Regions from separate parts of the Volucribacter amazonae genome, predicted to be linked through region 3. Evidence: riboswitches for the same ligand, from Rfam matches in the RefSeq annotation. Region 3 holds a riboswitch; each other region holds the start of a gene.
The links. Region 3 has a riboswitch for thiamine pyrophosphate ahead of A6A20_RS04045 (ABC transporter ATP-binding protein). Riboswitches for the same ligand answer to the same signal wherever they lie in the genome.
Positions count from the first base shown of each region.

Region 1: it holds a riboswitch for thiamine pyrophosphate, as region 3 does, so the genes downstream of both, thiM (hydroxyethylthiazole kinase) here and A6A20_RS04045 (ABC transporter ATP-binding protein) in region 3, are expected to answer to the same signal.
Region 2: it holds a riboswitch for thiamine pyrophosphate, as region 3 does, so the genes downstream of both, thiB (thiamine ABC transporter substrate binding subunit) here and A6A20_RS04045 (ABC transporter ATP-binding protein) in region 3, are expected to answer to the same signal.

Region 1 covers NZ_LWID01000001.1:2,105,873-2,110,278, reverse strand. The annotation lists gene thiD (bifunctional hydroxymethylpyrimidine kinase/phosphomethylpyrimidine kinase) at 1-799, opposite strand, end outside; gene thiM (hydroxyethylthiazole kinase) at 792-1,592, opposite strand; TPP riboswitch at 1,672-1,774, opposite strand; gene araC (arabinose operon transcriptional regulator AraC) at 1,881-2,732, shown strand; gene A6A20_RS10150 (autoinducer 2 ABC transporter substrate-binding protein) at 2,948-3,925, shown strand; gene A6A20_RS10145 (sugar ABC transporter ATP-binding protein) at 3,973-4,406, shown strand, end outside.
Region 2 covers NZ_LWID01000001.1:351,257-355,662, reverse strand. The annotation lists gene ubiG (bifunctional 2-polyprenyl-6-hydroxyphenol methylase/3-demethylubiquinol 3-O-methyltransferase UbiG) at 1-430, shown strand, start outside; gene ubiG (bifunctional 2-polyprenyl-6-hydroxyphenol methylase/3-demethylubiquinol 3-O-methyltransferase UbiG) at 536-1,240, shown strand; TPP riboswitch at 1,324-1,417, shown strand; gene thiB (thiamine ABC transporter substrate binding subunit) at 1,475-2,479, shown strand; gene thiP (thiamine/thiamine pyrophosphate ABC transporter permease ThiP) at 2,479-4,101, shown strand; gene thiQ (thiamine ABC transporter ATP-binding protein) at 4,094-4,406, shown strand, end outside.
Region 3 covers NZ_LWID01000001.1:817,377-821,782, reverse strand. The annotation lists gene A6A20_RS04055 (ABC transporter substrate-binding protein) at 1-79, opposite strand, end outside; gene A6A20_RS04050 (ABC transporter permease) at 93-851, opposite strand; gene A6A20_RS04045 (ABC transporter ATP-binding protein) at 848-1,561, opposite strand; TPP riboswitch at 1,637-1,734, opposite strand; gene A6A20_RS04040 (NupC/NupG family nucleoside CNT transporter) at 1,826-3,076, opposite strand; gene A6A20_RS04035 (4Fe-4S cluster-binding domain-containing protein) at 3,091-3,879, opposite strand; gene A6A20_RS04030 (YjjI family glycine radical enzyme) at 3,893-4,406, opposite strand, start outside.

The DNA of each region.
Region 1 (4,406 bases), 1.3 Mb from region 3:
CCTGATAAGCCCAATGGTTAGTTGGCCCATGCCCTTGACCAATATTGAGGGGTTGGGCAATGGCGGCGGTAATAAAGGCTTTGGCGGTTTTAATGGCTTGTGTTAAAGGTTGCCCTTTGGCAAGTTCGGCGGTTAAACAGGCAGAAAATGTGCAACCTGTGCCATGGGTATGGGGCGTGTCAATGCGCGGCGTAGTGAGGCTAAATTGTTCTGTAGGGGTAAAAATCCAGTCTTGGCACTCCTCACTTTGCGAATGAAGATAATGCCCCCCTTTTATAATGACATTTTGACAACCCATTTTTTGTAATTGGTGTGCCGCTTGTTGCACACTTTGTTGATCGTTAATGTTAATCCCCGTTAAAGTTTCCGCCTCTGGAATATTTGGGGTAATTACATCGGCAAGAGGCAGTAAATGCTGAATTAAGGCATCAATGGCATTTTGTTGTAGCAAGGGCGCGCCACCTTTGGCAATCATCACAGGATCAAGCACAAAATACCCAAAACGATATTGCTTTAATTGGCGAGCCACACACTCAATAATCTCCGCGCAACCGAGCATACCCACTTTAAAGGCGTTAATCTGAAAATCTTGGGCAATGGCTTGGAGTTGCGCCTCAATATTGCCACAAGGAATGGTATGAATATCAAACACACCAAGCGTATTTTGGGCGGTTACCGCCGTAATCACCGAAGTGCCAAAAACCTGACGCATTTGGAAAGTTTTTAAATCCGCCTGAATGCCTGCACCACCGCCACTATCTGAGCCAGCAATGGTTAATGCTTGTGCCATCTTAGACATAATCTACCCTCCCATATTGCGTAATTTGTTCAGCATTGATTGCACCAAGTTGATCTAATAATGCCATATTAAATTGCCCATATTGGGTAGGCTGGAGAGGCTGGGCGGCAAGTTCCCCTGCAATCGCATAAACCGTACAAGCCTCAAGGGTTGCCGCAAAATATTGAGAGGGATTAGCCACCGCCACAAAAGCCGCGCAAACCGCACTCAACAAACAGCCAGACCCTGTAATTTTGGGAAACATCGGCGTTCCATTGTGAACTAAAGCGGTATTGGCACCGTTACTAATCACATCGGTTGCCCCACTGATTGCTACCACACATTGATATTGTTGGGCGACACGCTGTGCAATGGCAATTAAATCGCCATTGCCTTGCCCAGCATCAACCCCTTTACTTTGCCACTGTTCCCCAGCAATACACGCCAATTCGCCAGCATTGCCTCGAATCACCGCAAATTTCACTTCGGCAAGCAAACTATCAATGGTTTCACGACGATAAGCCGTTGCCGCCACGCCCACAGGATCAAGCACTACAGGAATATGCTGTTGATTTGCGGTTTTACCCGCTAAAATCATCGCCTCCACCCCTTTGCTAAATAACGTACCAATATTAATCACTAAACCACGATTAAATTGCTGAATATCCGCCACTTCCGCCACATTATCAGACATCAACGGCGAAGCCCCTAAAGCCAATAAACCATTGGCACTATAATTGGCAACCACGATATTGGTAAGATTATGAATCAGCGGATTTTGCTGGCGAATTTTGGCTAAAAATTGAGATTGCATAGCAAGTCCTTATTGCAAAATTGAACGAAAGAAAAGATTGTCAATACTAAGAAATAAGGCGAGCAATAATAAAAGAAAGGGATAAGCATACTTAGTTTCCTACGGCAGTATTAACTGAATCAGGTTCACGGGTATTTTCTCAGCGAAGTTAAAAGAATAACTAAGCACCCCGACTATGTATGGCAGTATAGGGGATTTTGGATAAAATGAGAAGTAAAAATATTTAGCTATTAAATTTAAATAAAATTAGTGATAAATTTATCTCACTAACAATTATGGAGTAGCTTTATGTATAAAAATTATTCATTGTTATTGCCAAATTATCCTTTTAATTCAGAATTGATTGCGGGAATAACGCAAGGGGAAAAAGGAAACTATCTTGATTTTATTGTAGATAGACCTGAAGGTATGAAGGGGTATATGTTACAGCTAACTACTTTCGGGAAAGGCGAGGTATTTGATGGCAAGAAAAAATTTGAAGCAGTGAAAGGACAACTATTGTTATTTTCCCCACAAGCTATGCAGTGTTATCAAAGACATCATGAAAGTCAATATTGGCATTATAAATGGATTTATTTTTATCCAGATCCTAAATGGTTGAAATGGTTAAACTGGTCGAATACACAGCAGCATATAGGGAAAATATTTATTAATAATCAACATTGTTTCTTAGAAATTAGTCAATTATTCAGTAAAGTGGAAATTGAATTAAAATCAAGCCATATTGTTAAGCAAGATCTTGTTTCAACTTTATTAGAATATTTACTAATGAAGTGTTTTTCAATTGAAAAACTTAAATGTATACCAAGTATTGATCAAAGAGTTTTGATTATTTGTGAATATATTCTGGAACATTTGGAACAAAATAATAGCATTGATGAATTAGCAAGTATTGTTTTTTTGTCTTCTTCACGCTTATCTCATTTATTTAAGAATGCGTTAGGGATTAGTATTGTGCAATGGAAAGAATACCAAAGAATTTTAGTTGCTAAAAAATTATTACATTTTTCTAATATCTCCGTTGCTAGTTTAGCTCGTTCTTTAGGATATGATGATTCGCTATATTTCTCTAAACTTTTTAAGAAACATACTGGAATGTCTCCATCAGAATTCCGAGAAATAGAAAGGAATAACGGTTAAAAATGTGATCTAATTCTCAATTTATTTTGTATAGCAGGATTTTCCATACTTACACGTCAAAAATACATATCTTTTACTTTCCCATTAACATAAGATGATTTTGCCTAGAAACTTATTTATAACTTAAGGTTATGTAATTAGCTATAAATAGATTTCGAGGGTATAAACAGATTTTAGCTCATTGAAAAAATTGTATTAGTTAGGAGGATTTTCCTATGAATAAAATGGTATTTAAGAAATTATTTTCTATTTTATTATTATCTTGTTGTAGTCATTTTGCACTAGCATCAGATTATGAAGTAGTAAATATTTCTAAAATTGACGGTATGCCTTGGTTTAATCGTATGGCAGGGGGCGTTATTCAGGCTGGTAAGGATAATAATGTCAATGCTTATCAAGTTGGCCCATCTAATACAGATGCTCCTCAACAGGTAAAATTAATTGAAGATTTGATTGCTAAAAAAGTCAATGCAATCTCTATTGTACCTAATGATGCAAATGCTTTAGAACCTGTTTTGAAAAAAGCTAAACAAAATGGCATCGTTATTTTAACTAATGAATCTGTTGGGCAACCAAGTGCTGATTGGGATATAGAAATTATTGATAATGCCCAATTTGCAGCAGATTATGTTGAAGAAGTAGCGAAAACTATTGGAGGAAAAGGAGGGTATGTACTTTATGTTGGTGGTTTGACGGTACCTCAGCATAATTTATGGGCAGACCTTTTTATTAATTATCAGAAAAAACATTATCCAGAAATGTTTGAAGTTACGAGTAGAATGCCTGTCGCAGAAAATATCAATGATGCAAGACGTACAACACTTGATTTAGTTAAAGCGTATCCTGAATTAAAAGCCGTAATTTCTTTTGGTTCGCAAGGACCTATTGGTGCAGGTTTGGCTGTAAAAGAAAAACGATTAAAAGGTAAATTAAATGTTTTTGGAATGATGATTCCTTCTCAAGCAGCTTCATTAATTAAATCTGGTGATATTACTATGGGCATAACTTATGATCCTGCAAGTGCTGGATATGCGTTAGCTTATGTTGCAGCTAAAGTATTAAAAGGAGAAAAAATTGAAGAAGGATTTTCTATTCCAAATATAGGTTCGGCAAAAGTTGATCAAGAAAAACGTTTGCTTCAATTTCATAATGTGTTAAGAGTAACGAAAGAAAATATTAATGAATTATACTAATAATATTGGTGCTATGGAGAATTCTCCATAGCCAATAGGAGAATAATATGGCTTTCATTGCGATTAGTAAAGTAAGTAAAACATTTAATGGAATAAAAGCATTAAATGATGTAAATCTTTCATTAAATTATGGTGAAGCACTTTGTTTAGCCGGCCAAAATGGTTGTGGTAAATCTACATTAATTAAAATATTGTCGGGGGTTTATCAGCCTGATGAAGGCGCTAAAATACAAATAGGATCAAGTAATTTTCATTATTTAACACCTAAAAAATCTATTGAAAAAGGAATTCAAGTTATTTATCAAGATTTAGCATTATTTCCAAATTTAACTGTTGCAGAGAATATAGCCATTAATCATTATAGGAAATTTGGTTGGATAAGAAAAAAGATTATTTATCAAATAGCACAACAAGCGATAGAGAAAATTAATATAGATTTACCTTTAGATGCTGTACTAGAAACATTAAGTATTGCTCAACA
Region 2 (4,406 bases), 470 kb from region 3:
TCGCCAACAAGGCTTACAAATTGATTATCATTGCATTGATATTGCACAATATTCGCCAGATAAACGTTTTGATTGTATTTTGTGTTTAGACGTTTTACAACATATTCACAAACCTGAATCTTTACTGCATCATTGCCAACGTTTATTGAAACCCAATGGTAAACTGATTATTACCACCATTAACCGCAGTGTAATGGCGTGGATAGTGATGATTTTGCTAGCGGAAAAAATGTTAAAGCTATTACCCCAAGGCACACATCATTATGCACAATTTATTAAACCAACGACTTTAATTAAATTCGCCAAGAATATGGGATTTACATTGGCAGATTTGCAAGGTTATCGCTATAATCCTTGTACAGAAAAGGCGTATTTTATTTCACATTGCCAAGTCAATTATGTAGCTACGTTTATGGCTCAAGATTTATAGCGGTTCTACTCGTTTAAATTAAAACCTCTATATTATCCAGTACATAAAAGTGCGGTGTAAATTTAAAAAATTTTTGCAGGGCAAACAACTATAACAAGGATTATTATGCAAAATGTTGATCAACAAGAGCTTGATAAATTTGAAAAAATGGCGGATAGCTGGTGGGATCCGAATGGTGATTTTAAGCCTATTCATTTACTCAATCCTTATCGGTTAGATTTTATTTTGCAACAAAGTGGCGGGTTACAGGATAAATTAGTGCTTGATGTAGGCTGTGGTGGCGGTATTTTAGCAGAAAGTATGGCAAAACAAGGAGCAAGTGTTACAGGCATCGATCTTTCTACCGCCCCTTTAGCCGTAGCTAAACAACATGCACAAAGTCAACAACTCAATATAGATTATCAACAAATTGCCATTGAAGAGTTAGCCAGCCAAGTTGCATATCAAAACAAATTTGATGTGATTACTTGTATGGAAATGTTAGAACACGTCCCCGATCCTGCAGCAATTATTGCTCATTGCCAACAATTATTAAAACCCCATGGCAAACTTTTTATTTCCACCATTAATCGCACCCTTAAAGCGTGGGCATTGGTGATTATTGGAGCGGAATATATATTGAAAATGTTGCCTAAAGGCACACATCAATACGAGAAATTTATTAAGCCAGCAGAATTGCTTGCTTATACTGATCAAGTGCATTTACGTTGTCAGAAAATGGTAGGGTATCATTATAACCCCTTAAGTGAAAAATTTTGTTTAAATCACAATGTCAGTGCAAATTATATGGCGGTGTTTGGTCAGGAATAATCTCTAAGGAAAAGTAAGATTTTATATTGATGTTCGGCTAACAAAATCATTGCATTTTACTGCCACTAATCATACACTTATTTTCGTTCTCAATGGGGTGCTAAAAGTTTAGCTGAGAAATACCCATAGAACCTGAACTGATTAATATCTGCGTAGGGATTTGAGAAAGTTAAAAAATTTTTCTATTTTTGACCGCACTTAAATTCCTTTAATCTCAATTTAAAGGATTATCTTATGAAAAAATTAAAGACCTTGTTGTTTTCTACCGCATTAGCGGTTTCACCAAATCTCTTGGCAAAAACAACTCCAGTTACCATTTACGCCGAAGAATTTTTTTCTGCAGATTGGGGACCAGCACCTGTTGTTAAAGCCCAATTTGAACAAAAATACCCACAATGCCAAGCCAATATTGTGCCTTTTGATAGCCGTACCACCTTATTAAATCGGGTGCGTTTAGAGGGCAAAAATACCCAAGCGGATATTGTGATTGGCTTGGATAATTTTCAGCTAGAGCCTGCGGAAAAATCAGGCTTATTTGTGCCAAATCAAGTGGCTCTTAATCAATTATCCTTGCCGATTACTTGGCAAAATCACACTTTTTTACCCTATGATTTTGGACAATATGCCTTTATTTATGACAAAACCAAATTGACTAACCCACCGCAAAGTTTAGCGGAATTAATTGAGCGACAAGATCTCAACGTGATTTATCAAGATCCACGTACCAGTAGTATTGGACGTGGCTTATTGGTGTGGTTAAACTTGCTTTATCCTGAGGAACAAATTCCACAACGTTGGCAACAATTAGCGAGCCATACGGTTACTGTAGGAAAAGGTTGGACAGAAACCTATGGGGCATTTCTAAAAGGCGAGGCGGATTTAGTGATGAGTCATAATACTTCGCCGATTTATCATTTATTGCAAGAAAATAAAGATCAATATGTTGCCACAGAATTTAGCGATCCCGTATTATTACAAATTGAAATGGCAGCCAAAACGGTTAAGGGCAAAGATAACCTTTGTGCCGAGCATTTTTTAGGCTTTTTATTAAGCCCTGAGGCACAGCAAGAGATTAGCCGTAAAAATGTTATGTTATCTGTGACAGACGCACAGGTTGATCCTCTTTTTGATCAGCTTAAAGCCAAACAATTAAATACCAAAACCCTTGATAGCAGTGCAGTGAGTGCCGAGCAAATCAAACAATGGATCAATGTGTGGCAAACGGCATTAATTAAATAATGAAACTGCTCACCTTTATTCACAATCCGCAATTTCGCCCAAGGCATTATTTGGGCGGAATTGCGGTTTTATTGCTTTTGATCTTGGTATATAGTAACGCACTGCAAGCCATTTTTCGCTTAGAAAGCCCTAAGGCTTGGCTTTCTTTATGGGATCCTTATTTACGCCACGTCCTGTTTTTTAGCTTTGCACAAGCCTTATTATCGGCAGTTTTAGCGGTAATTGGGGGCTTACTCTTAGCCAGAGCCTTGTTTTATCAAGACGTTATAGGAAAAAAATGGCTACTTAAATTGTTTTCCCTAACCTTTGTTTTGCCCTCATTAGTGGTGATTTTTGGGGTTTTAGGCGTGTATGGCACAAAAGGTTGGCTGGCACAATTTCTCAGCTCTATGGGCATAGCTTGGCAACCCAATATTTATGGTTTAACAGGGATTTTATTAACTCACCTCTTTTTTAATATCCCCTTTGCTTGCCGTTTATTTTTGCCTTGTTTTCAAGCTATCCCAAGTCAACAACATCAGCTTGCGGCACAATTAAATCTACGAGGTTGGCAATTTATCCGCTTGGTGGAATGGGCATATTTACGTTCGCAAATTTTGCCTGCCCTCAGCCTGATTTTTATGCTGTGTTTTACCAGCTTTACCATTGTACTTACCTTAGGTGGCGGACCACAATATACCACCTTAGAAGTGGCAATTTATCAAGCGATTGTGTTTGATTTTGATTTAGCAAGAGCTTCTTTTTATGCCTTATTGCAATTTCTCTTTTGCTTTATGTTATTTGCCTTAACCAGTTGGCTTGGCAAACCAACCAACAACCCTTTGCAACAAACTAGCATTTGGCGGGCAAAACAAAAAAGTGCGGTGCGATTTTGGCAAATTTTTTTGATTATCAGTGTTTGCCTTTTTATTTTATTTCCCCTCTTAAATTTATTTATCACCGCATTAAGTTCCAAAGCATTGTGGTCTATTTGGCAATCGTCTCAATTATGGCGAGCCATAGGCTATTCGTTAGCAATGGCATTAAGTTCCGCCTGTTTTGCCCTCTTATTAGCCACTGGATTATTGTTATTATCACGCCGTTTACTATGGCTTTATTGGCGAACAACGGCAAACTTTTTGCTTAATTTTGGTATGTTAATTTTATCCATACCCACCTTATTATTGGCAATCGGATTATTTATTTGGCTACAACATCTTCGTTTTGATGAAATCTATTTATTTTTTATTGTGGTGTTATGTAATGGTTTAACCGCCATGCCCTTTGTTATCCGTATTTTATCCGCCCCAATGAACCAAAATATGCACTATTACGAAAAATTATGCCAGTCTTTAGGCATCAGTGGCTGGCAACGTTTACGCTTAATTGAATGGAACACCTTAGCTCAACCAATCAAATATGCTTTCGCTTTGGCTATGGCATTGTCCTTAGGGGATTTTACCGCTATCGCTTTATTTGGTAATCAGCATTTTACTTCATTACCTTATTTACTTTATCAACAATTAGGCAGCTATCGTGGCGATGAAGCCGCCGTAACGGCAATGATCTTATTAGTATTTTGTTTAGCCATTTTTGCTTTAATTGAGCGTAATAGCAAAACAGCGAGTGATAACAATGATTAAATTAACTCAGGTAGAATTTCATTATCAAACTATGCCCATGTATTTTGATTTGCATATTCCCGCAGGGCAACGAGTCGCCATTATTGGCTCAAGTGGGGCAGGCAAAAGTACCTTATTAAATCTTATCGCAGGATTTGAAATGGTAGAAAAGGGAGAAATTTGTTTGGCAGGAAAAAATTGTAACCAAATTGCACCGCACTTACGCCCTGTATCTATGTTATTTCAAGAAAATAATGTGTTTAATCATTTAACCGTTTGGCAAAATATTGCTTTAGGAGTACAACCTCATTTAAGACTGAATAAAA
Region 3 (4,406 bases):
AACTTAATTTCTCTTTAGCATTTAATGAGGGACTAAACATAGCGAAAAGTGCGGTTAAAATTAACAAATATTTTTTCATGGTTGCTCCTTTGTTAAGGTAAATAATTTGCCCAAGGAATTAGGCGGTTAAGTAATTTATCAAGGGTAAAATAAAGTGTTAATGCCATTAGCATCAGCATTAATAATGCAGCAAACATAAGGCTTACTTGCATTCGGGCATTGGCTTGTAACATTAAATAACCTAGCCCTTGGGAAGAACCCACCCATTCGCCCACAATCGCACCAATAGGGGCAATAGAGGTGGCGATACGTAACCCAGAAGCAAGGGCAGGCAAGGCGGCAGGTAATCTCACTTTAAATAAAATTCGCCAAGATGAGGGGGTTAATGTACTGGCTAATTCTAACCATTGTTTCGGTGTTTGGCGTAAACCGTCATAACAAGTCGCCGTAACAGGAAAATAAATAATTAAAACTGTCATCACGATTTTGGACGGCATACCATAACCAAACCATAAAACCAATAAGGGAGCAATGGCAAAAACAGGAATGGCTTGGGATAACACAAGTAAGGGCAATAATAATTTTGCTAAACGTGGGAACAAACAAAGCACCAATGCGGATAATAAACCTAATAAAAAGCCGATGACCAAACCGAGTATAATTTCTATTAAGGTAATTTTGCTGTGCAATAATAACAGCGGCCATTGTTCTATCAAGGTTTTTCCAACGCTAAAGGGCGGTGGTAATAAATAATGAGGTAAAGCAAAATAATGGATGATTGCCGCCCAAATTAACACTAATGCGAGGGCTAACAAAGTAATCTGGGCGAAATAACGCAGCGTTGTTTTCATAATGCCCTCATGAGTTGCTGTAATAATTGTTGTTGTAATTGCCATAAGGTTTGTTGATTAAGTTGACGAGGTTTTTGCCCCGGAGGTTCAATCGCCGCAGAGAGTTGTGCAGGCTGCCCACTTAACACATAAATTTTATCGGCAAGGCGTAAGGCTTCTTGCGGATCGTGGGTAATTAATAACAGGGTTTTATCTTGAAATAGCTGACAGGTCAGATCTTGTAGCTGTAAACGAGTAACGGCATCTAAGGCGGAAAAAGGTTCGTCCATTAAAATAATATCCGCCTGTTGCATTAGGGTTCTTGCCAACGCCACACGTTGTCGTTGCCCACCAGAAAGTTGGTAACAAGGTTTATGCCAATGTTCGTCCAAATTGACCGCAGCTAATAATTGACGAGCTTGCTGGCGAGTTTGTGTATTTTGCGTGCCTGCTAAATATTGAGCTAATTGCACATTATCTTCAAGGGACAACCAAGGATAAAGGCTATCTTGCTGAGCTAACCAAGCAATTTTTCCCGCACAATAAATTTGCCCCTGCGAAATTGCCGTTTGTTCTAACCCTGCAATGGCACGCAACAAGGTTGATTTTCCAATCCCAGACATACCTAACAATGCGACCCATTCGCCCTGTGCCAAACTAAAATCAAATTGATGAAATAGCTTTTGTTGAGCAAAAGACAGGGTCAGCTGGCTAATTTCAATGGCTTTCATGATTAATCCAGCTTTATGGGATTAATAATGATCGGATTTGAGCAAGAGAAAATAAAGGAATAAAGAAAAAAGAGAATAATGGCATAATTAGTTTCCTACGTCAGTATTAGCTGTATCAGGTTCACGGGTATTATCTCAGCTCGGTAAACACCTAAGCACCCCGACTAATGCAATGAATATAACTTAGCTTATGAAAAAAAGCAAAAATTTTGTGAAAATAGACCGCACTTTTTTATTGTGGTTCTTTTCTACATTGTTATCTTTTTAAATTAAAGCAACACCACTGAGATCAATAAAAATACCAGCTATCGTTGCACTGAGCAAATTAGCTAATGTTCCCGCAATGACCGCTTTTAATCCTAAACGAGCAATATCAGAGCGTTTATTAGGTGCAATACTCCCTATTCCTCCAATCATTACTGCAATTGCACTAAAATTAGCAAAACCACATAGTGCAAAGGTGATAATTGCTTTTGTTTTATCACTGAGTTGTGTAGGGGGATCAGGTTGTAAATATTGAGAAAATTCTAAATAACCTACAAATTCATTTACCGCTAGTTTCATACCAATCATTTGACCTGCAATACCCGCTTCTGACCAAGGTACTCCAATTAAATACGCAAGAGGTTTAAATAAGTAACCTAATAGCATTTGTATACTAAGATCTTGATAACCAAGATACCCACCAATATAACTAAGTATGCCATTAAGTAAGGCTATCATAGCAATTACTGCTATTAACATTGCACCGATGTTAAAAGCTAAATACATACCTGATGTTGCACCGTTAGCAAGAGCTTCTAGTACATTATTAGGCTTTTCTGTATTTTCATTTTCAATAAGCTCGTCGGTGAATTTTTGTGTTTGTGGTAGCATAAGTTTAGCAAATAATAATCCAGCGGGTGCCGCCATAAATGAAGCTGCAATAAGGTAGGTTAAAGGAATACCCATTCCTGCATAACCGGCTAATACTGAGCCAGCGATAGAGGCAGTTCCTCCAGCCATTACAGCAAAAAGCTCTGATTCAGTCATTCGGCTTACAAAAGGTTTGATGACCAAGGGGGCTTCGGTTTGCCCAACGAATATATTAGCCGCTGCTGACATAGATTCAGATTTTGAGGTGCCTAAGGCTTTTTGTAGCCCCCCTCCAATAATTTTAATAATCCATTGCATAATACCAATATAATAAAGTACAGAAATGAGAGCAGAGAAAAAGACAATAATTGGCAAGACTTTTATGGCAAAAATGAACCCCGAATTTTTTACATCCGCAAGCCCAGCAAATAAGAAATCGATTCCTTCGTTGGCATAATTGATTATATGACTGATTCCATTTGCCATTGCTAATAAGATTTCTCGTCCGATAGGAACATAGAGTATTAAGGCAGCAAAGGTAATTTGGATTAATAATGCACCTAAAATTGTACGCCAATTAATTTCTTTGGGTTGTGTAGAAAGTAAGATACCGATGGTTAACAAAACCACAATACCTAAAAGGCTAATAAGTATATTCATAATGACCTCAATAATTAGTAAATAGTTTTAATGTTGTGAATTCCGCATTGTTTTGCATAACATGCTAACTGATCAACTTGTTCTATACTGGGAACAAAAGATTGTAATCCCTCAGGATCTCTTGTTCCTTTAGTATGTACCCGAATAATTTTGAGTAGCACCTGAGGATAGGGTAATAATAATTGTGCAACTTTTGTAATTAAGGATTGACTATCAAAGAAATCCGTTAGTAAAACCAACCGCACCTCTTCAATTTTGTCGAGTTTTAATAAATAAGAGAGATTAGTTAAATTACGCATTAGATTGTTAGTTTTGATATATTGATGAGAATTAAATATTTGCAAGGGAACTTTTCCTTGCTGATTTTTTCGATCAAAACATAGCGTTTGTAAACCCTGTCCTTCTCCCTTTAAATCAAATAAAAATTTATCAGTGACGTTAATAAGCTCTTCAATTTGTTGATAATCAAAAAAACCGCTAGTATCAATATAGCAAGTAAGAGCTTGTTTCTTGAGTGCTTTAAATAATGGAATGAGTTTCCTATGATGAATTGTAGGTTCTCCACCAGAAAATGTTACTCCTCGAATGAAAGGGATAGCTTGCATTATTTGTTCATATAAATATTGTAGGCTAACTTGAGAGGCTAGCTTTGAATAACGAGGAATAGTTTCTGGGTTATGGCAATACAAACAATTTAGTTTGCAACCTTGTAAGAAAATACTTGTACGATTACCTTTCCCTTCCACATTAGAGAAGGGAATTATTCGATGTAATGGCACAAACAATTGAGGAAGTGCGGTCATTTTTATAATAATTTTAATTAGTTACATTTTTTTCATCACGTAATTGTCGGTCAAATACATTAGCGCAATCATCTGTACCTGAACCATACCAAGTGGTATCTCGTAATACAGCTTCTCCCTGACGATAGCGTTCCACTTCGCTTTTTTTCACTAAATAGCCTGTAACTCGAATGAGGTCCGTATTTTTGAGATAAGTTGTGATATAACGGTAACCTAGAGTAAAAGCGCCATCAATGATATCAACTATGGCATCTAAATGCTCAGTGTATGTTTGATCAAAGGCAAATAAATCTCCCGTTCCTGAAGGAAAATATTGATGAAAAGGAGCTGATTGTTTTAAATGAGCTAATAATGTTGGTTCTTCACCAACTCTAATACGATGAGCGGGAGTGTTGTGTCTATCTTCTTTATGATTACTTGCTCCTACTTGAGCATGTAATAAATAATGGCCATGAGTACGTTCAACGTATAGCCCTTGGTGTTGTTGATTAATTTGTTGTAGTTTATCCATAATCATTTTAGCAATT